3 regions of the Vibrio sp. R12-SW3-ISO1 genome follow, and region 3 is predicted to be linked to each of the others. Evidence: predicted binding sites of a transcription regulator. Region 3 holds the regulator's gene; each other region holds the start of a gene.
The links. The regulator PurR, encoded in region 3, represses purine synthesis genes. The targets are predictions, from matches to a motif close to TNANGNAAACGTTTNCNTNA.
Positions count from the first base shown of each region.

Region 1 (7,056 bases), on a different contig from region 3:
GTTGACTCGCATTGGCGAGCAATATGGTGTGCAGCCGCGCTTTATTGTTGCGCTGTGGGGCGTTGAGAGTAACTTCGGAAAATTTACCGGCAATTACCCCGTCATTGATGCACTCGCGACCTTGGCGTACGACGGCCGCCGTGAGGCGTTCTTTCGCAGTGAAACTATGGCCGCGTTACAGATCTTAGAGCAGGGCCATATTGCTTTTGATGACTTTAAAGGCTCATGGGCAGGGGCGATGGGCCAGTGCCAGTTTATGCCGAGCTCGTTTTTAGCCTTTGCTGCGGATGGTAACGGTGATGGTAAAAAAGACATCTGGACGACAGAAGCGGACGTGTTTGCTTCGGCGGCCAATTATTTAAGTCAATCCGGTTGGGACGATACCTACACCTGGGGACGTCAAGTGACGCTTCCCGCTGGGTTTGATACGTCAATTCAAGGGCGAGCGCCGGAGAAAGCCAAATATTTGCAACAGTGGGCGTCAATGGGGATTACCCGTTTTGATGGCCGACCGCTACCTAAGCTTGACCAAGATATTCAAGCCTGGTTGATCGCACCCGATGATGCGAATGGGCGTGTTTATTTGGTCTACAATAACTATAACGTACTAATGAAATGGAACCGGTCTTACTACTTTGCGCTGGCTGTTTCACACCTTGCGGATGCAATTGTGATGTGATGCGGTAAACAAAAACGACGAATCCTCCTACGTTCAGTCGCGCTTAGCTTGACGGTGTCTATATTTGTTTAACAATAAATAATGTAGCATTATCTAAATAAGTGATTGGTTTTGTAGCAATGACTGGAGCGCGATGAACGTACACCACTTTGTAGCGGATAAATTATCCGAAGTCGTCTTAATGAAACAGCAGCGCCAGATGATGATGATCCGGGTGCTCGCTTTCTTAGGTGTCTCCTTCCTTGCGGCCTTCTCTGTCTATAGTTTTTATCGCAGCGATATTGAACTGGGCACAACGCTGGCCTTTTACTCCTTGGTTGGCATCGTCACCATCAAAATGATTAACCTGCAACATCGCTTTGGTCTTGCTGGGCTCTCTTTTATTATCTACTCCTTGAGTTTGTATCTTATTTTTACCGGAGGGTATGAAGGTACAGGCATCATGTGGGTCTACCCACTGTCTGCCATCGGCATATTTATCAATACTTTTCGTGTTGGAGTGGGGCTCTCGGTACTGAATATTGTCCTTACTTCCTTGATCTTCGCCTTTGGCTTGACGCAGTTTCCGTACCCATACCATGTAGGGTTTCGCTTGGTATTAACCTTGGTCGCGATGTCAGGTATGTGTCACATCGTGATCTATTTTCAAAGTCAAATGGACGACTATATTTTGAAAATGGATCAAGAGGGCATTCAAGAACTGGCTTACATTGACTCGCTCACCCAACTGGCGAACCGAGCGAGCTTTATGTCGGTGCTGTCTCACGCGACCCGCCTTGATGAAAACAAGCACACCGCGATCATTTACCTCGACTTAGATAACTTTAAAGCGGTCAACGACCGTTATGGTCACGATGTCGGCGACAACGTGTTGTACGATTTTGCCAAGCAAACCAAAGCCATTGCGCAGCAAGCGTTGGGTGAGCGACTGCAAAAATACGACATTGCCCGCTTGGGCGGTGACGAGTTTGCGATTTTTGTGCGCGATTATGAGTCGGAGCAAGAAGTGGTAGCGTTGGCAGAGCAAGTGGTCGCGCTCTTTTATGGTCACCATTTGCAATCACTGAAAAATATTCACGTCGAGATTGGCGCCAGTGCGGGTATCTCATTTAACAATGAGACGATGACTTTAAGTCAGTGTTTGAAAGTGGCAGACAGAGCGATGTATCTCGCCAAAGAAGCCGGGTCGGGTAATGTTAATGTCGCTAAAATAGCCTCAGAGCCGCGAGAAGAAGCGCTGCTCTGAGGAAGGATAGAGCGCTAGTTATTTGGTATGAAATTGCTCACACGCTAGCATTGTATTCTCAATCAAGCTCGCCACCGTCATTGGCCCAACACCACCCGGGACTGGCGTAATAAAGCTGGCGCGCTCTTTGGCTTTATCGTATTCCACATCGCCGACCAACTTGCCTGACTCCAAGCGGTTGATACCGACATCGACCACGACCGCTCCCTCTTTGATCCAGTGACCTGGAATAAAGTTAGGTTTACCTACCGCAACCACCACCAGATCCGCTTGACGTACATGACCTTCTAGATCTTGAGTAAAACGGTGACAAGTCGTGGTGGTACAGCCCGCAAGCAGGAGCTCCAATGTCATTGGTCGACCGACAATGTTGGACGCGCCTACTACCACAGCGTGTTTGCCACGAAGATCGATGTTGTAGCGATCAAGCAGGGTAATGATGCCTTTCGGCGTACAAGAGCGCAGTTTTGGAATGCGCTGCGCTAGGCGGCCCACGTTGTAAGGGTGGAAGCCATCTACGTCTTTCTCTGGATGAATGTGTTCAAGCACGGCGGTAGAGTCGATTCCCGCTGGTAGCGGAAGTTGAACCAAGATGCCGTCAATCTCATCGTCTGCGTTCAGTGTGTCAATCAGTGCAAGCAGCTCAGTTTGACTTGCGGTGGCAGGGAGGTCGAACGATTTAGACACAAAGCCCACCTCTTCACACGCGCGGCGTTTGCTGCCGACATACACTTGTGATGCCGGATCTTCACCAACGAGAACCACAGCCAAGCCAGGGGCACGTAACCCAGCGTCTAGGCGCGCTTTCACACGAGCCGCCACTTCGGAACGGACGGTTTGAGAAATCAGTGTTCCATCGATATTTTGAGCAGTCATGACTTTCCTTTAATCACAATGGCGAATAATTTGTGGCGCATTGTCGCAAATAATTGAATGAACATCCATAAGCAAACGTTTGCTTCGGGTTGTTTTTAAACACCTCAACCGCCAATGTCCCTTTTTTAGTCACTTAGATCATAATGATACGAAAAGGTCTTGTGTTAAGACCTCGAACTCGTATAATCCTGTCCCTGTAGCGCGCCCTTAGCTCAGCTGGATAGAGCACGTCCCTTCTAAGGATGTGGTCGTAGGTTCGAATCCTACAGGGCGTGCCATATATCCGAAAAAAGCCCGATAATTCAATGAGTTATCGGGCTTTTCGTTTTTCTGTGGTGCCTCTGTGGTGCCGCTGAAATCTATTTTTATCAACTTTTGTTAAACCCCACCTATTTTCGACTCTTCGCTTTTTTCGAAACATCACTCTCTTTTTGTCTATCCGATCGCTTGCTTCATCTATACAAAATGATACCTTCTACAACTGAGCTATTAAGTAACAAGTTGCATGGAGTTTGCAGTGGCAGGGTTGAGCCAAAAACAGACAGACGAGTTGATGAGTATCGGGCTTGATGTTCATCAAGTGAAAGAGTGTGAAAACATACTAATCCAAATTCCAAGTGACACCGATCTTTCGTCAATTAAGCGCCTATCTAAAGCGTTGCAACAAGCACAGTCAGGCTTTGACGATATAAGAAATACCGATCCCAATTTCTATGACGAAATAGAGCGGCAACTTCAAAGCAAAGTAGCTTGGTCACGCTCCCTATTAAGCACCATAGCCGAGACATTAGAGGGGGTTCACGCCCAGCAACAAGGTGTCTACGTATCAGAGGTGGATTTTGATTCCAATGAACAAGTAACGCGGGTTACGACTCCCAAAAGCAGGGACTTTCGTCGCTATCAAGCACTGACAGATCTGTGGCGTTCATGGGGCAAAGTAGTGAAAACCACGAAAGATTCTGAATTTTTCTCCTTTCTTACGATTTGCCTCAAAGGTGGCTTTTCTTTTGACGGTGTCGCTAGTGTTAGAACTCACTACCTCAGGTATTTCTGGGGTAAAACGAAGGAGATCTCGACAGGTGACACAGAACACGAATCAGATCTCTTGGAGGTTGAAATTACTCTGAAAAACGGACAGAAACAGGTAGCGCGTATGAGAGTCCCTAAAATGGATGCGTTGGACAAGGATATTCGTCAACTCAAGAAAAGTCGACGCTAGCCACCGACAATTCATAAACGTGAAGGGAAGAGAGGGATGCTGATACCATTTGGCTTGAAGGATGATAAATACCTAGACATTAGTGAGGTGCAACGGGGTAGAGCATGTGGTTGTGTTTGTCCAAGTTGCAAACAAAACCTTGTGGCTAAAAAAGGGCCCAATCCGGATAAAATGATCCACCACTTTGCCCACGACAAAAAGTCGAAAGATGAAACGGGTGAGCCGATAGAGTGTCAATATTCATTCTGTGTAGTCGCAAGGCTTGTGATTAAGCAATGTTTAAAGGAGCTGGACCAGTTTGAGATACAGTTGCCTGATTGGAAGCTTGAACTAGAAAAGAGAGATGATTACGGAAGGGAGGTCACCGTCTCTGGATATGTGACTCAAGCACATCATTTAACGATTGATGATTTTGAAGTCGAGCCTTCGGGGCACTATTCAGAGGTCGATATCCTTTGTCGCATAAATGGGTATTTGGTCGGTATCCACTTTAGTTATCATGGCAGGCCAATGATTGGGGGAAACGAAAATTTTAGTGCCGTTTCAATTGTGGATATTGATTTAGAGCCCTTGCAAGACCTTTACGATAGTTTTGACCATAAAGAACATGAATCATTTAAATCACTGGTGATGGACTATGTACTAAACGTTGGGCAAAGATCTTGGGTGACTCATGCTCGCTATACCGCCAGATATTCAGAGTTGACCGAAAAGCTAAACTCACTCGTCGAGGAATCCAATCTAGTACCGCCGAGACGCCACATAGCCTAAAACCCTATTGTTAATACGATTCAGCATCAACCTTATAAAAAGAGCTCATGCTCGTATGCAGTGAAATTGAATCTTCAAGTGTATAAGGCCATAGGTAAAGTCAAAATTAGCAGTCAATGCCGTCATATACATGATAGACGGGGATTTGCTGTAGTATCCAACTGGTGTCATAATGGGCCGTTTACTAATACTCTGATTTTCGGTCATTTATTAGTGCAGCGTCTTAGTGGGTGGAAGTATTAGGCGGAAGGAAGCGAGTTGGAAATGCGGCTTGTTGCCGTATATAAAGCGTCAAGTTTTTTTGGAGTTTATGTGGAAATTTTTAATAATGCTTGGTTTGTGGGCATTGGTGGTGGTGTACTAAGTGGTCTTATCGTTACAGTGATAACGCGTTATCTATTCTCAAGAAAAGATAATAGAGAATACCTACAGAAAATATCGTCAGTAAATAGAGAAATCGTTTATGCCTTGCGTCCTGGTATATCTGAAGGTCACATTCCTGATGAGCATGTATTAACGGCATTAATCAATTCGACAAGCCGCAAATACAGAGTCAATCGAGATGATGTTTATAAGCCTAAGCAAGTGGCGGAAGAGTTGATTAAAGAAATTATGGATTCTAGTTTCATCTCTTCTGAAACGAAAAAATCATACTGTGAGACTTTGTCACACTTTGTTCAAGAGAGAGAGGTCGGTGGAAATGCGGAATCTAACATCGAGCGCAAAGTTGCTGAAAGTGAGTATAGGCAGAAACTTACAGAGCAAATGAGTGCAGTGTTGGGTTTAACAGCAGCAATGGGAACAATGCTATTTGCTTTTGACCGTTTTTTAGACCAAGCCACGGTTCGAACTCCAATTAAAGAGGCGTTAGATTTACTACTTCCGACTATGACAGTTTTAATCTCTACATTAGTTGCAATGGCAAGTATGTTGGCTGTTGTAAGGCTCAAGCGGCTCAAAAACAAAAATAATGAGAACGGTGAAAACAAAACTTAACAAAGCAATCAAGGTGACCCGTTACACTCGGCGGTTTTGGTATGGAGTCAGATGCGCTTTGTTAGTTCAGTGTGGGGCACCTTATTGCATGCGTTAGTGCGCTAGGAGAAATATGAGCGAAAATTCATTTAAATCTATTCGAAACGGGGCAATGGCATCTATTTTAGCAGGTGTCGCTTTAGCGTTTATCCCTGAGTTAAGAAGCTACGGGGTAGTCGTTTTGGAGTGGTGTTGGTCTCTTGTTTTATGGTGCTGGATAGCATTAATTGACACATATGCTTTACCTGGATGGCTTTGGATTCCAATTATACTCCTGACATTAATGGAGGTGTCTAGTATCTATCAGTCATTAAAAGTGTCTAAAAATCAGCCGGAATATATTAAGTATCAGGAAGATTTCTTATATTCCGTAAAATGGCGCTGGACTTGGCATGATAACAAAATATCTAATTTGTGGTGCTTCTGTCCTTCTTGCGATGCAACGTTAGTGTATGACGATAGTTCCTGCCGTAGCTTTTATGAAGAAAGTAAAACGGATTTTATATGCGAAAATTGCCACAACAGGATTGTCACTACCGTTAAAGGTGGCGACCACTATTATGCTATTGAAGCAGCCGAGCGGGAGATTTTGAGAAGAATTAGGACAGGTGAGTACAACGCACACTAACAAAATTTAAGCAGATTCGCAATGCTTGGCATTTTCGGTTTGAATCGGCTTTAGTGATTACGGCACAATAGTTTAGGCTAGGTGGTAGCGTTGCTCACTAATTAATTTTGCGTTATGAGTAAAAAAGAAGATATGGTACATGGATATATTAATTAATGGCTTGTTGTTGTTTTCAGTTGTCATGGGGTTGCTATTTTTTGCAGCTCACTGGAAGCCAATACTAATATTTTTCGTAATTATGCTTACTGTTTGGGAGCCAAAATTTGGGGTTCCAATAGCATTTATTTCATCATTTCTAACCATGCTCTGGTTTGAGCGAAAGAACTTAAGTTCAGCTGTACTCATCGAATCAATGAAATTCTCATTGTATATAACTGTCGGCGCTGTCATTTTAGGTTTCATTATAGATGCAATGTTTGGTGGAGGCTCTGGTTATAGTGGTTGCTCTCGCGGGAGTCCGGCAGGGTGCTAATTTACTCATACAAAGCGTTTAAGACAGATTCGCAACGCTCGGCATTTTCGGTTTGCTTTGAATTTAGTGTTTACTGCACAATGGTTTAGGTAGGGGGCGTTACTCACTACTTAACGCGGCGTTATGTTTA
Region 1 is NZ_JCBDGK010000018.1:160,882-167,937, forward strand. It holds gene AC6R0R_RS06020 (lytic murein transglycosylase) at 1-679, shown strand, start outside; gene AC6R0R_RS06025 (GGDEF domain-containing protein) at 813-1,925, shown strand; gene folD (bifunctional methylenetetrahydrofolate dehydrogenase/methenyltetrahydrofolate cyclohydrolase FolD) at 1,944-2,801, opposite strand; tRNA gene AC6R0R_RS06035 (tRNA-Arg) at 3,003-3,079, shown strand; gene AC6R0R_RS06040 (hypothetical protein) at 3,319-4,020, shown strand; gene AC6R0R_RS06045 (competence protein CoiA family protein) at 4,057-4,791, shown strand; gene AC6R0R_RS06050 (hypothetical protein) at 5,056-5,787, shown strand; gene AC6R0R_RS06055 (hypothetical protein) at 5,900-6,454, shown strand; gene AC6R0R_RS06060 (hypothetical protein) at 6,594-6,926, shown strand.
Region 1: folD (bifunctional methylenetetrahydrofolate dehydrogenase/methenyltetrahydrofolate cyclohydrolase FolD) is a predicted target of PurR. The motif match lies at 2,869-2,888, and genes of this name have one in related genera.

Region 2 (7,056 bases), on a different contig from region 3:
ATGGACTTTTGGCTTGATCTTCTCTTTGGTAATGCAGTAGGTCTATCTTCAATGATTGTCATCTTGGGTGCCTTTAGTCTCATGCTCTTTTACGGCGCTTTCTTCGTCTACAAGGTGATGAATGACAAATCTCCTCACTAGAATCGCTTAGCTCTATTCTCCGAATAGACATTCGCTATGCACCGAAGTAGACACACTGTTTACTTCGGTTTTTTATTTCTTGCTGATCACAACAGGCTTACGTCAGTATAATAGCTATATTGATTGAATACTCTGAGATACCGTCATGTCTAACGACGACGATTTTGCACTGTTTCAGCAAATGATGGGAGACGTTAAACCCATCAAGCAAGACACCACTCAACACGTCAAAATACATCAGGTCACCCAAGCGCAGTTGGCTAAACGCGAAGCGGCTATGTGGCTCAGCGATGATGCTCCCGAGTACCTCTCCATTGACCATGCGCCGATGCTCAAACCCGAAGACATCATTGAGTACAAGCGCGATGGTGTACAAGATGGGGTCTTTCGTAAACTGCGCCTGGGTAAGTACCCACTTCAAGCAAGGTTAGATTTACACCGCAAGACGCTCAAACAAGCGCGTGACGAAGTGCTCACCTTTCTTAAACAGTGCATGCGCATGGATATTCGCACGGTGCTGATCATTCATGGTCGAGGCGAGAAATCCAATCCCCCCGCCATGATGAAAAGTTACCTTGCAAAGTGGCTATCACAAATCAATGACGTCCAATGTGTACACAGCGCACAGCGTTTTCACGGCGGCACGGGTGCGGTCTACGTCATGCTGAGAAAAAGTGCCGACAAGAAACAAGAGACTCGAGAGCGTCATCAAAAACGGCTCGGGTAAATCCGTTTCCGATCGTTATGGTTGGTCTAAGATAGACAGAGTGATACACTCCCCGACCCCGATTTCGGATCCATCTACCACCACATCACGGGTTGCCGTTGTGAAACGTAAAGAGAATGCTCATGTCCCAAGATAGCGCGAAACGCCTTAACAAATTCATCAGTGAAACCGGCTTTTGTTCACGTCGAGAAGCAGACCGACTGATAGAGCAAGGTCGAGTCACCATTAATGGCCAAGTGCCGGAAATGGGCACCAAGGTGCTTCCCGGAGACGATGTTCAAGTCGATGGAAAACCTATCAGTGGTGCCACCGATAAACCGATTTATATCGCTTTAAATAAACCGACTGGTATCACCTGTACAACCGAGCGAGATGTACCGGGTAACATTGTTGACTTTATTGGCCACAAAAAGCGCATCTTCCCAATTGGTCGCTTAGATAAGCCGTCGGACGGGTTGATCTTTCTGACCAATGATGGCGATATCGTCAACAAAATTCTTCGTGCGGGTAACCATCACGAAAAAGAGTACGTCGTGCGTGTCGACAAGCCCATCACCGATGACTTTATTCATAGGATGAGCAGCGGCGTGCCGATTTTAGATACCGTCACGCTACCGTGCCGTGTCATCAAGGAAACCAAGTTTTCATTTCGAATCGTGCTGACACAAGGGTTGAACCGTCAAATACGCCGTATGTGTGAAGCGCTGGGATACGAAGTATTCAAGTTACGCCGAGTTCGCATCATGAACATTACCTTGGATGGTATCCCTAACGGTCAATGGCGCTACTTGTCTGATCAAGAGGTTGAGACGATTCTCGCAATGTGTGAGGGCTCAAGCGGGACTGAAGAAGCCTCAAAGGTTGACAGCAAAGGGCGAAGAATCCGCCGCGCAACCGATGCAAAGCTCTTTGATAGTCGAGAAGAGAATCAAGAATCCAAAGCGCGACGTAATCAAAAGCCGCGAACGTTTAAAGGTCGCAATGCCGATGATCTTCGTCACGCGCCTAATTCGAAAAAGGGCCGCGCCCATCACCACAATCCGAACCAAAAGCCCGTAACCAAACATTCAGGCCCCACGACCAAACCGGCAAAACCACGCACCGGTGGCACGCTGAGTTTGAAGAAGTAACGCAGGCGAAGTATCCGTTCAGCGCTTTGCTGCAATGAAAAAGGAGCATCATTCAATGCTCCTTTTTAGTCTTTACAAGTCAATCAACACACTAGCGTATAAAGTGACTTAGATATCAACGATTACTTAGTGCCGAAAATCTTGTCACCGGCATCACCAAGACCAGGGACAATGTAACCTTTATCGTTCAGTCTGCTGTCAATAGCAGCGGTGTACAGTTCCACGTCTGGGTGCGCTTTTTCTAGAGCTTCGATGCCTTCTGGCGCAGCAACCAACACCAACACTTTGAATGACTGACAACCTTGCTCTTTAAGAAGGTCAATCGTCGCAATCATAGAGCCGCCGGTAGCAAGCATAGGGTCAACAACCAACGCGATACGCTCATCAATGTTTGACGCCAGTTTGTTGAAGTAAGGCACAGGCTCCAACGTCTCTTCGTCACGGTAAATACCCACCACACTGATGCGAGCACTAGGAATGTGCTCAAGCACGCCGTCCATCATACCTAGGCCAGCACGAAGAATCGGCACAACGGTGACTTTCTTACCCTTGATTTGATCCACTTCTACCGGACCATTCCAACCGTCAATGGTTACTTTTTCTGTTTCAAAGTCTGCGGTCGCTTCATAGGTCAGCAAGCTGCCGACTTCTGTTGCAAGCTCGCGAAAACGCTTAGTGCTGATATCACCTTCTCGTAGAAGACCAATTTTGTGTTTCACAAGAGGGTGTTTAACTTCAACAACTTTCATTTCCATCTCCGGATCTATGGCAAATTTCAAATAAACTTGTCGATTATAAACGATTTCGTTCACAATTTCTTGTCGTAGCGCAAAAGAAAAAACTTGCGCAAACGTTTGCTATCTAGCTTTGACCACTGGTAGAATAGCGCCGTTTTCACATCCAATTTTCTAACCGAGGACTTCCCCGTGAGTGCTGATAACACTTCTCTTAGCTATAAAGATGCTGGCGTTGACATTGATGCAGGCAACGCACTTGTTGACCGTATTAAAGGTGCGGTAAAACGTACACGTCGCCCTGAAGTAATGGGTGGTATTGGTGGTTTTGGCGCGCTGTGCGAACTGCCAACCAAGTACAAGCATCCAGTTCTCGTCTCAGGGACAGACGGTGTGGGCACTAAGCTGCGCCTTGCTTTGGATATGAAAAAGCATGACACCATCGGTATTGACCTTGTGGCAATGTGTGTCAACGACCTGATTGTTCAAGGTGCAGAGCCGCTGTTCTTCTTGGATTACTACGCAACAGGTAAGTTGGATGTCGATACGGCAGCGGATGTTGTGTCAGGTATTGCAGACGGCTGTGTGCAAGCAGGTTGTGCACTGATCGGTGGTGAAACCGCAGAAATGCCAGGGATGTATGAAGGCGAAGACTATGACGTAGCAGGCTTTTGTGTTGGCGTCGTCGAAAAAGAAGACGTGATTGACGGCACGAAAGTCGCAGCTGGCGACGCGCTGATCGCGGTCGGTTCAAGCGGTCCACACTCAAACGGTTACTCACTCATTCGTAAGATTCTTGAAGTCTCTGGTGCTGACAAAAACGAACAGTTAGCTGACAAAACGATTGGTGAGCACCTACTCGAACCCACCAAAATTTACATCAAATCGGCACTCAAGATGATTGAGCAGCATGACATTCATGCCATCTCGCACATCACTGGTGGCGGTTTCTGGGAAAACATCCCTCGCGTACTGCCTGAAGGCACCAAAGCGGTGATCGATGGTAACAGCTGGGAATGGCCAATTATCTTCAAATGGCTACAAGAGAAAGGCAACGTCACAACCCACGAAATGTACCGCACATTTAACTGTGGTGTTGGTCTGGTTGTCGCCCTACCTAAAGCACAAGCGGACGCAGCGGTTGAACTGTTGAAAGCCGAAGGCGAGAACGCTTGGGTAATTGGTGAGATTGCAACAGCGCAAGCAGCCGAAGAACAGGTAGAGATCAACTAAAGATGAAAAGCGTTGTTGTTTTAGTTTCAGGGAATGGTTCTAACTTGCAAGCGATTATTGATGCTTGTGAAACCAACATCGATAATGGCCGAGTAACCGCTGTTTTTTCAAACAAAGCAACCGCTTATGCTTTGGAACGTGCGAAAAAAGCCGGTGCTGGCGCGCACTTTCTTGATCCAAACTCATTCGATACTCGCGACGCCTTTGATCGCGAGTTGATGAAGCAGATGGATGAATACAAGCCTGACGTTGTGGTCTTGGCGGGTTATATGCGCATTTTAAGTGGCGAGTTCGTTCGTCACTTTATGGGGCGAATGATCAACATCCACCCATCGCTGTTACCCAAATACCCAGGGCTCAACACTTACCAACGTGCCATTCACGCCGGTGACGAAGAGCATGGTACCAGTGTCCATTTTGTCACTGAGCAACTTGACGGCGGGCCTGTCATTTTACAGGCGAAAGTGCCGATCTTTGATGAAGACACCGTCGAAACCCTCACCGAGCGCGTGCAAACGCAAGAGCACAAAATCTACCCTCTGGTCGTAAAGTGGATGGTGGAAGAGCGCCTCGTGATGAAAGATGGCAAAGAAGCCTACCTCGATGGCAAGCTGCTCGGCATGCATGGTTACGCCGAAGAGTAATCAAACCGTTTCAATCCAATTGGCGAGCGTTAATGCTCGCTTTTTTTTTGCGCTGCGTTTCTCCTATCTCACCCTATTGGTGAAAAAGTCGACTAAGGCTACACGAGTTTGCGCTAGCGCAACCGGGCACTTTGAGTTTCCTCTCGTCCCTGTGTATATTTGAGAGCAGTTATCATTTGTTAAGGATACCAACATGCAAGTTTATCAGTGCTGTGACATGATTCGTGAGCTTTACGCCCAGATCGGTAGTGGCGATCAAGCCTATGTCCCACAAGCCATCACCTGCGCGCTCAAAGCGCTTAATGACATTGCAGCGGATGACGCGCTGCCTAAGTCGGTACGAGAAAAAGCGGCCTTCGCAGCGGCCAATCTGCTGATTTCTGATTTTGAGGATGCATGATGAATTTGAGCAATTTTGCCAGCATGGATAGCGTGATGCTGATGAGCATCGTCAACATGAAATTGCGCGATGATTTTGCAGGGGATCTGGACAAGCTTGTGGCGTATTTCGATATTGACCGTGCTGCCCTTGAAGCAAAGCTTGCGAGCGCAGGGTTTGAATACTTGCCTGAGGCGGGGCAGTTTCGTTAACGCGACCGCATCTCTGCGAGCGCTAGGTTGTCTTGGCTAGCGCTCAAAACAAACGTGCCTACACTCAGGTAGGCACAATAAGGTCGACAACAGTGATTACTTGGCTTTTTTACGCGCGTTGTGACCGGCTTGCGCTTTGGCGAATACCGCCAATTGCTCTTCACCCCAAGCTTGTGCAGCTTGTTCAGACTCAAACCCTGTTTCACTTTTTGAAACGTGAGTTTTACGTGATGTCACTTGGCGAGTGATTGTTGCACTCCACTGTGACTCTTGTTGAGTAACATGCAACGCATATTTTTTATTGGCATTCATAAATTGTTTCCTCAGACCAAGCGACCCTAATGATTGGGCCCTTCGCAAAAAAGTGCGCTATTAGAGCTTAAAAAAGCATCGCTGGCTAGTAGTTTTTTCGCTAAAAACACATTTCGCTAAAAATAAAAAAGCGCAGCGAATTCACGCTACGCTTTTGACTCGATTAATCAGGCTTAGCCGATGTTCTTACGAGCGTTTTGGAACATACGCATCCAAGCGCCGTTCTCACCCCAACCTTCTGGTGCCCATGAGTTGGCAACCGTACGGAATACACGCTCAGGGTGTGGCATCATAATGGTCACACGACCGTCTTGTGTGGTAAGACCGGTAATCGCATTTGGTGAACCGTTCGGGTTGTTCGGGTATTGCTGTGTTGGGTTACCGTGGTTATCAACGTAACGTACAGCAACCGTACCAGACGCTTCAATCGCTGCTAGGTGGTCTGCATCACGTACTTCAACGCGACCTTCGCCGTGAGAAACCGCGATAGGCATACGTGAGCCTGCCATACCATCAAAGAACACAGAATCCGATTTCTGTACTTCCACTAAGCTAAAGCGTGCTTCAAAACGCTCAGATTCGTTGCGAACAAAACGTGGCCACAAATCAGCGCCAGGGATCAGCTCTTTCAGGTTCGATAGCATCTGACAGCCGTTACATACACCAAGAGAGAAGGTATCGTCACGGTTGAAGAAGCTTTGGAACTGCTCACGTGCTTGTGGGTTGAATAGGATAGACTTCGCCCAACCTTCACCAGCACCTAGTACGTCACCGTAAGAGAAGCCGCCACACGCCACAAGACCTTGGTATTCATCCAACGCTGCCTGACCCGTTAGGATGTCGCTCATGTGGATGTCGGTCGCTTCAAAGCCAGCACGGTCAAATGCCGCTGCCATTTCAACGTGAGAGTTGACGCCCTGCTCACGCAAGATAGCCATTTTCGGCTTCGCACCTTTTGCGATGTAAGGTGCAGCAACATCTTCGTTGACATCAAAGCTTAGATTAACGTTCAGACCTGGATCAGAGTTGTCTTTCTTCGCTTCAAACTCTTGGTCAGCACAGGCAGGGTTGTCACGTAGACCTTGCATCTTATGTGTGGTCTCAGCCCAGATAGTACGAAGTTCTGTACGAGCGCGCTCAAGGATAACCGTCTCACCCGCGGTGATAACAAAGTTATCTGTTGCTTCCACTGAACCAATAACGTGAGAACATGCCTCTAGGCCGTTGGCTGCCAATACCGCTTTCACTGTGTCTAGGTCAACGTTCTTCACCTGAACAACCGCGCCTAGCTCTTCGTTAAATAGCGCAGCAAGTGCATCGTCGCCTAGGTTTGCGATGTCCGCTTTCACGCCACAGTGACCCGCAAAGGCCATCTCTGCCAAGGTCACGAACAGACCGCCATCCCCTTTATCGTGGTAAGCCACCAGCTTGTCATCACGAACTAGCGTTTGCATAGCGTCAAAGAAGCCTTTTAGTTGCTCGGCGTTATCCACGTCCGCTGGCTTATCACCCAGTTGTTTGTAAACCTGTGCGAGTGCCGTCGC
Region 2 is NZ_JCBDGK010000025.1:4,156-11,211, reverse strand. It holds gene AC6R0R_RS08120 (DUF3149 domain-containing protein) at 1-141, shown strand; gene smrA (DNA endonuclease SmrA) at 287-868, shown strand; gene rluF (23S rRNA pseudouridine(2604) synthase RluF) at 991-1,998, shown strand; gene upp (uracil phosphoribosyltransferase) at 2,121-2,747, opposite strand; gene purM (phosphoribosylformylglycinamidine cyclo-ligase) at 2,925-3,965, shown strand; gene purN (phosphoribosylglycinamide formyltransferase) at 3,968-4,609, shown strand; gene AC6R0R_RS08090 (YaeP family protein) at 4,803-5,009, shown strand; gene AC6R0R_RS08085 (DUF4250 domain-containing protein) at 5,009-5,200, shown strand; gene AC6R0R_RS08080 (DUF3622 domain-containing protein) at 5,297-5,512, opposite strand; gene purL (phosphoribosylformylglycinamidine synthase) at 5,686-7,056, opposite strand, start outside.
Region 2: purM (phosphoribosylformylglycinamidine cyclo-ligase) is a predicted target of PurR. The motif match lies at 2,841-2,860, and genes of this name have one in related genera.

Region 3 (7,056 bases):
CTTCTCAAGCATCGTTACGCCAGTGACGATTTTTTTGCGCATACCAAAAGCATTCTTTCCGTGCACAACGCGGTCTTCAAAGGTGTCTTTAGCTATGATGAGCTCGGCGATCTGCCTGAGTTTCAGACGCATTACGCGCCGGATGCCGCAGTGAGTGCAACGCACATCACCATGCTTCGCGCCGGGGTGAAAACCGCTGATAAGGTGAACGCGGTTAGCCCGACGTACGCGCAAGAGCTCAAGACCGAACTGGGCAGTCATGGTATGGCGCAAGACTTTCAAAGCCGAAGCCATGATCTGGTGGGGATTCTTAATGGTTGCGACTACAGCACATGGAACCCAGAAACAGACACCCACTTACCGTTAAATTACCGAGCGACGAAGCAGAGCATGGTGCGCGGTAAAAAAGCGTGTAAGGCGGCGCTGCAAGCAAGAGCGAAACTGAGCGAAAAAAACGTCGCGATGTTTGGCATGGTCTGCCGTTTGACGCAGCAAAAAGGGTTACATTACCTGATCCCTATTCTGTCTGAGTTTCTCAAACACGATGTTCAGTTAGTGATTGTTGGGACCGGCGACCCTATGTTGGCAAGCCATCTTAAAGCGCTCTCAGCCACACACAGCGACAAATTTGCGTTTATCGAGGCTTACGATGAAGAGCTCGCCCACCTGGTGGAAGCGGGCAGTGATTTCTTCTTGATGCCGTCAGAGTTTGAGCCTTGTGGTCTCAATCAGATCTACAGCATGGCTTACGGTACGCTGCCAATCGTTCGTGGTGTGGGTGGACTGAAAGATACGGTTCACCATTACGACGATGATCCGTCAATCGCTACTGGGTTTGTGTTTGATGAGCCAACGCCGACCGCGTTGTTGTTGACTATGCTCCGTGCTTTGCTGCTCTACGCGCAAAATCTCAATGAGATAAAACGGGTTCAATTGCACGCGATGACAGAAAACTTCTGTTGGGAAAAAGCGGCGGGTGAGTACATCGAACTCTACCACAGTGCTTTGAGCGCCTAACACTATGTCATTGAATTGCAGACGCTATTTTTTAGTCTGTTCGCGTAAAGACGACAATACGTCTGCATAAAGAAAGCGCCTGATGGGTTTTGTGCTTGCACAGTCTCACGGCGCTTTCATTTTTTCTAACATTTCCGATTGCACTAAAGTGGCGGTTTTCGTTTATGCTAAACAAAAACTCGGGCGCTTTTGTGTTACCCTGCGCCCTGAATTGTGTGACGATAACGGTTATTTTTCGACTATGACTCAAAGCTTGCTATTCCATAAGACTTTTAAACACCCCACTAGCGATGAGTGGGTGGTCTTTGTGCATGGCGCAGGCGGCAGCTCATCGATTTGGTTTAAACAGATCAAAGCCTACAAGCAGCATTTTAATTTGCTTCTGATTGATTTGCGCGGCCATGGAAAATCGAACCAGCTGATTAAGGAGATTATTGCCAATCGCTACACCTTTAAAGAGGTCACATTAGACATCTTAAAAGTGCTTGATCACCTAAAGATTCAGTCGGCACATTTTGTCGGCATGTCGCTTGGGACCATCATCGTCCGTAACTTAGCGGAGCTAGCGACTGGGCGCGTAAAAACCATGGTGTTAGGTGGCGCCGTCACACGACTCAACACACGCTCTCAAGTACTGGTAAAGTTGGGTAATCTGTGTAAACACATTGTGCCCTACATGTGGCTCTATCGCCTGTTCGCCTACATTGTGATGCCTCAGCGAGCACAAAAAGAGTCGCGACATATGTTTATCCGCGAAGCGAAGAAGTTGTGCCAAAAGGAGTTCAAGCGTTGGTTTATTTTGACCGCAGAGGTGAACCCTCTGATGCGCTACTTCAAAGACCGCGAGTTACCTATCCCTACGCTCTATCTGATGGGTGAAAAAGACTACATGTTCATCACCCCTGTGAAAGAGATGGTCTCAGCACATACGCTCAGTGAGCTGCATGAAATTCCTGACTGTGGCCATGTGTGTAATGTTGAGCGCCCAGATGAGTTTAATGATCACTCCATCGCCTTCATTCAGCAACACCTCACTGCTTAATTTCGGCTAGCTCCCCACACACTCATACTGGTTTGGTGTGCTCGCACTGCCAACATAACTGAAAATGGCCGTCATTTTCTTCTTGGCAAGTCGGGCAAACCCAAACCATGTTGTCGGGAGTGTCTTGTTGGAAGTCATCAATCAGCGCGAGTGCCGTCTGCTTTTGCTCTGGGCGAGTTAACCAAACGTACGGGCTGGCCTCTTCGCCAAACGGAATCTCTCCTTGCAAGCCGAACAAACCTTCACCTCTCACCTCACAGGCTATTCCTTCGCTGCGTAACATTTCACACACGATGTGTGCTTGTGGTGGGGTTGTGGCAATAAAGATTTTCAAGACGCTTGTCCATTGGATTGCGGTGACGCTTTGAGTTTGGCCATCACCCATTTAGCAATGATTGGGAATACCCCGAGCAACGCAAAAGAGGCGAGTACTGTTGGGGAGACGATGCCTGACAAACTGTCGATTTGCGCTAGCTGGGTCCCGGCGTTGAGGTAGACGGCCGTGCCCGGCAACATACCCAGTTGACTGACCAGATAGAAGCGCGCGATGGTGATGGGCGTAAGACCCATCAAGAGGTTGATCAAAAAGAAAGGGAATACCGGGATAAGGCGCAGTGAGAAGAGATAAAACGCACCATCTTTCTCGACCCCTTGGTTAATCGTCGCGAGTTTATCGCCAAACTTGCTTTGTACCCACTCTTTGAGTAGAAAGCGGCTGCTTAAAAACGCCAAGGTAGCACCTATCGTACTGGCAAAAGAGACGAGCAATAAACTGGTCCAAAAGCCAAACAGCGCAGCGCCAAGCAAGGTGACGACGGCCGCTCCAGGGATCGAGAAGGCGGTGATAGCGACATAGGCGAAGAAGTAACTGAGCGCGGCGAGGGCAAAGTGGGCGTCAATGATTTCAGCCAGCGCTTGCTGCTGCGCTTTGGCGTTATCAAGTGTCAGGTATTGACCAAAGTTTGCGCCTAAAAACACAATCAGAGCGAGCAAACCAATACCTAAAAGCAGTTTCTTGTTCATATGGATCCCTTTGAAAACATCATCATTGATCATTGTTAGATATGAACCAAAAAGCCAGTAAAAAATTTCGCCCTAAAGGGAAGAATACGTTGAATTCTATGACGAAGGAATGGAAACGCTAGAAAAGCATCGGCTAAAAACGTCTCAAGCCAGCGGTGTTGGGCTGGCTTGAGACGGGGATTGGAATTACTGAACGCTATCGCTGACTAGCTTTGCAGCTGATTCAGGAGCTCGTCGCGTCTTGCTTGAGGGACCACAGACCAGTGCGTGCCTTTAATTGCCCCCTCAAGTGCCCACAGCAGGTCGATGCTGACGTCGGCAGAGTGTGTGGAACGAATCGCTTTATACGCTTCCACTGCGCCCGTCTGCTCCAAACGGGAGACACTGTCGATACCCGCTTTCTTGAGCATTCGCTCGGTCGCTAGACGCAAGTTCGGCAGATCTTTCAGGCGCGTTGGTTTGGCGTTGGTTTGACGCTGCTTGTCTTTGTTGGCCGCCTCTAGTGCAGTGTTTGCCATCGCAATAGTCTGAGCGACATCCTGATCCCAGTCATGGCCAAGGGCGTAGTATTTGGTGACCACAGGGAAACCACGTTTTTTATACACGTATGGCTCGAGTCCCTGAGCATTAAACAGTTGGGCCAACGAGTCGTCGGCGCGTATGTGAAGTTTGTCATTTACCACGAGGGCAAACATGATGTCATCAGCGAAGATTCCGAATCCACCAAACATTGAGCGAGACTTGATCTTGCCCAATGGTTCAAACAATCGCATTGAGTCTTTTAAAATTGGTTTATCCATGCTGTTTTTCTCGGTGTATTACAATACGCCACCAAATTCAGGTCCGAGAGATTAGCAAAAATATGCAGGTTTTGTGTCAGTAGGGTGTCATTCTGGCTCATAAAAGAATAATCCTACTCGCGGTGTGAGCGCATAATGCGCACACAACGTTTAACTCATTGTATTCTTTGCTTTTGATAAAGAATTATGAAGTGCACATTTGCCATCGGCAACCCCGCTACCAAGCAGTCATCAACGTTGATATCATCGAGTGGCTGCAACAGGCCGGAAGCTTTGCGTCCCATCCTTTCGAAATGGTTTGCCCTGTTCGTGGCATTAGTCGAACATAATAAGCATAAATAATTTATGGGCTAAACATCACGTTTCGATGGGTTAAATGTGATCTTAGTTCATAAAATAGAGGGGTGTTAACGAGAGAATAAAGCCCAGCGGATGAGAAGTATTCTCGCTGGGCTAGTCGATGTGATGTGCTGAACTTGTTCGTTGGTCTATTTCACCGTCGCCACGGTATCGCGCTCGACGATTTCTGGGTGCATTTCAAAAATACGTTTTTCATGCTCTTTGTCTTTAATACGTTCGAGCAAAATCTCAAATGCGTTTTTACCCACACGGCGCTTCGGCTGGTGAACCGTCGTTAGCGGTGGTGAAAAGTACTCGGCTAGCTCAATGTTGTCATAACCAATGACCGACATGTCTTCTGGAATACGAATGCCTTTTTGCTGTAAACGGCTCATCAAACCGAGCGCCATCGTATCGTTGAAACAGAATACTGCGGTTGGCTTTTCGTCCATGGCGACGATTTTGTCCGCGGCAAGCACGGCGGTATCGCACTCAAAGTTACCTTCTAAGATCCAATCTTCGTTGACGCTCAAACCCGACTCGTTCATTGCGCGCTTAAAGCCTTGGATGCGCTCTTGGCAGGCCGCTTTTTCAAAATGCCCACTCAAGCAAGCAATGCGCTTGTGGCCGTGATCAATCAGGTATTTTGTTGCGAGGTAGCCGCCTTCTTCCGAGTTGTCGATGATTTTATCGGCTTGTGAGCTTTCCGGGCCCCAATCCATCACCACCTTAGGGATGTCTTTATGACGGTCAAGCATTTCGCTCAACTCTTCGGTCAAATCTGAACACATCACTAAGATGCCATCGACGCGCTTTTCCGCCAGCATGCGAATGTAGTCACGTTGTTTCTCGTAGATGCCGCCAGTGTTACACAAGATCAAGGTGTAGCCTTGACGGTAGCAGTAGTTCTCAACCCCGTCGATCACTTCCGAGAAGAAAAGGTTGGTCGATTGAGTAACCAGCATGCCTATTGTGCGTGTCGAGTTACATTTCAGGCTGCGTGCAACGGCACTTGGGGCATAGTTCAACTCTTGAACCGCTTCCATCACTTTTTCTTGCGTGGCTTCAGCGACAAAGCGTGTTTTGTTGATCACATGGGATACAGTGGTGGTCGAGACACCCGCTAAGCGAGCGACGTCTTTAATCGTGGCCATATGGTTTTGTCCTGTCGATGACTGCCTACTACTCTATGAAAAGTTAAGTCTATAAAAGTAAAGTCTATACAAAGTTTAGAGTATGTAGACAGAAAGTATCAGAAACACAAAAACCGCCCTCAAAAAGCGGTTTGTATTTATTAGTTTTATCGTTTGCGGACCGGATTGTAGTCCGCAACGTCGATTTGGGCAAATAAAAAACCCGCCTTTGGGATCTCGCCACACCTTTTGTATGGGCTTAATCGCTATCGCCTTGCAGGTAGGCTTTATCCAATTGAATGAACGCGCACAATAGCGACGACAGCGCCGCATAGAAGCCGAATGTGTCGAGGCGCTGGCAGCGCTCGGCAAACCTCTCAATCCAAGGGAGTAGATGCTGCTCAATAAAATCGGCTTGCTCTTGGTAGGCGAGATGCGTGTCGCCTGCCATCTGCTCTGCTGCATGAGCGCCGCGCACAATCAGGTTGCCCAAAAAATCCAGCTCTATCGCGAGATGATCAGAAGGCTCATTAAGCCCTGAATGCACAGCGACCCCGTGTTGTTGAAGTAAAGCGTCCATCTGTTTGGCAGGCTCACCATTGAGCAGTCCGGATTCATCTAAGTAGACAGAGGCGTAAGGCAGCGCGCTGTCTCGGTCGGATTTTAAAAACAGGTCGCAATAGTCGGCTGATAGTTCCAACTCAGCATCTGGCCTGTCTTGCAATCGGTTCAATGCATCGATGAGCCTGTCTGCGGCGACGTTAAGCTCAGGGGTTTGTGCAAGTCCCGTCAGAAAGGTACGTGTGTCCACCGAATGATATTGGGCCAGCTCTTGCTCTGAGAGCTCTTTGGCAAACACGCTCGAAAACCACCAGTAGAGCTCAGCGCGTTGCTCATCAAAGGCGCGCTGCTCTTTTTCGGCGGGAGATAAAGGGTCGGAAATCTGGGCGTTAGGTGTCTCTGGCATGATGGGCTCTCAACTGAATCAGATGCCGTTAAGTCTAACGGATAAAAATGAACAGCGGTCAACCAGATTATGAGAAGAAATGGTCAAATATGGCAATTTGTGAACAGGGCGGCAAAGCTTGCTTTGCATCAATGAATCGCCAACTTTTCACCTCCCAAAGAGGACAAAGATGGAGTTGTGACTAATTATGAATAGAATAAAGCCATTGAATCAGTGTGTGAATAAGTGAGTAGAGCCGATGAGCTACCACATTTTGGTTGTTGAAGATGATGAAGTGACTCGCCGTAAATTAGCGGGCTACTTTCAAACCGAAGGGTATCAGGTGAGCCAAGCTGATAATGGCGCGCAGATGCGCGATGTACTCAGCAGCAGTCGGGTCGATTTGGTGATGCTGGATATTAATCTGCCCAACGAAGATGGCTTGATGCTGACGCGTGAACTACGCAGTCAATCGGACATCGGTATTATCTTGGTGACCGGGCGTACCGACAGCATTGATAAGATTGTTGGTTTAGAAATGGGCGCGGACGATTATGTCACCAAGCCATTTGAGCTTAGGGAACTGCTCGTCAGAGTCAAGAACCTCTTGTGGCGCATCGCACTGGCTGCGCGAGCGCAAAACGCGGGCAGCGATCAGCAAGAGGGCGTGGTGCGCTTTGCTGAATGGACGTTCGATATTCAGCGCCGCGCTTTGAGCCGAGGGGATGAACCGGTCAAACTGACTAAAGCAGAGTA
Region 3 is NZ_JCBDGK010000015.1:147,036-154,091, forward strand. It holds gene glgA (glycogen synthase GlgA) at 1-1,017, shown strand, start outside; gene AC6R0R_RS04370 (alpha/beta fold hydrolase) at 1,259-2,059, shown strand; gene AC6R0R_RS04375 (putative signal transducing protein) at 2,082-2,393, opposite strand; gene AC6R0R_RS04380 (TVP38/TMEM64 family protein) at 2,390-3,082, opposite strand; gene AC6R0R_RS04385 (TfoX/Sxy family DNA transformation protein) at 3,289-3,882, opposite strand; cyclic di-GMP riboswitch class I at 4,087-4,195, opposite strand; gene purR (HTH-type transcriptional repressor PurR) at 4,371-5,375, opposite strand; gene torD (molecular chaperone TorD) at 5,614-6,321, opposite strand; gene torR (two-component system response regulator TorR) at 6,560-7,056, shown strand, end outside.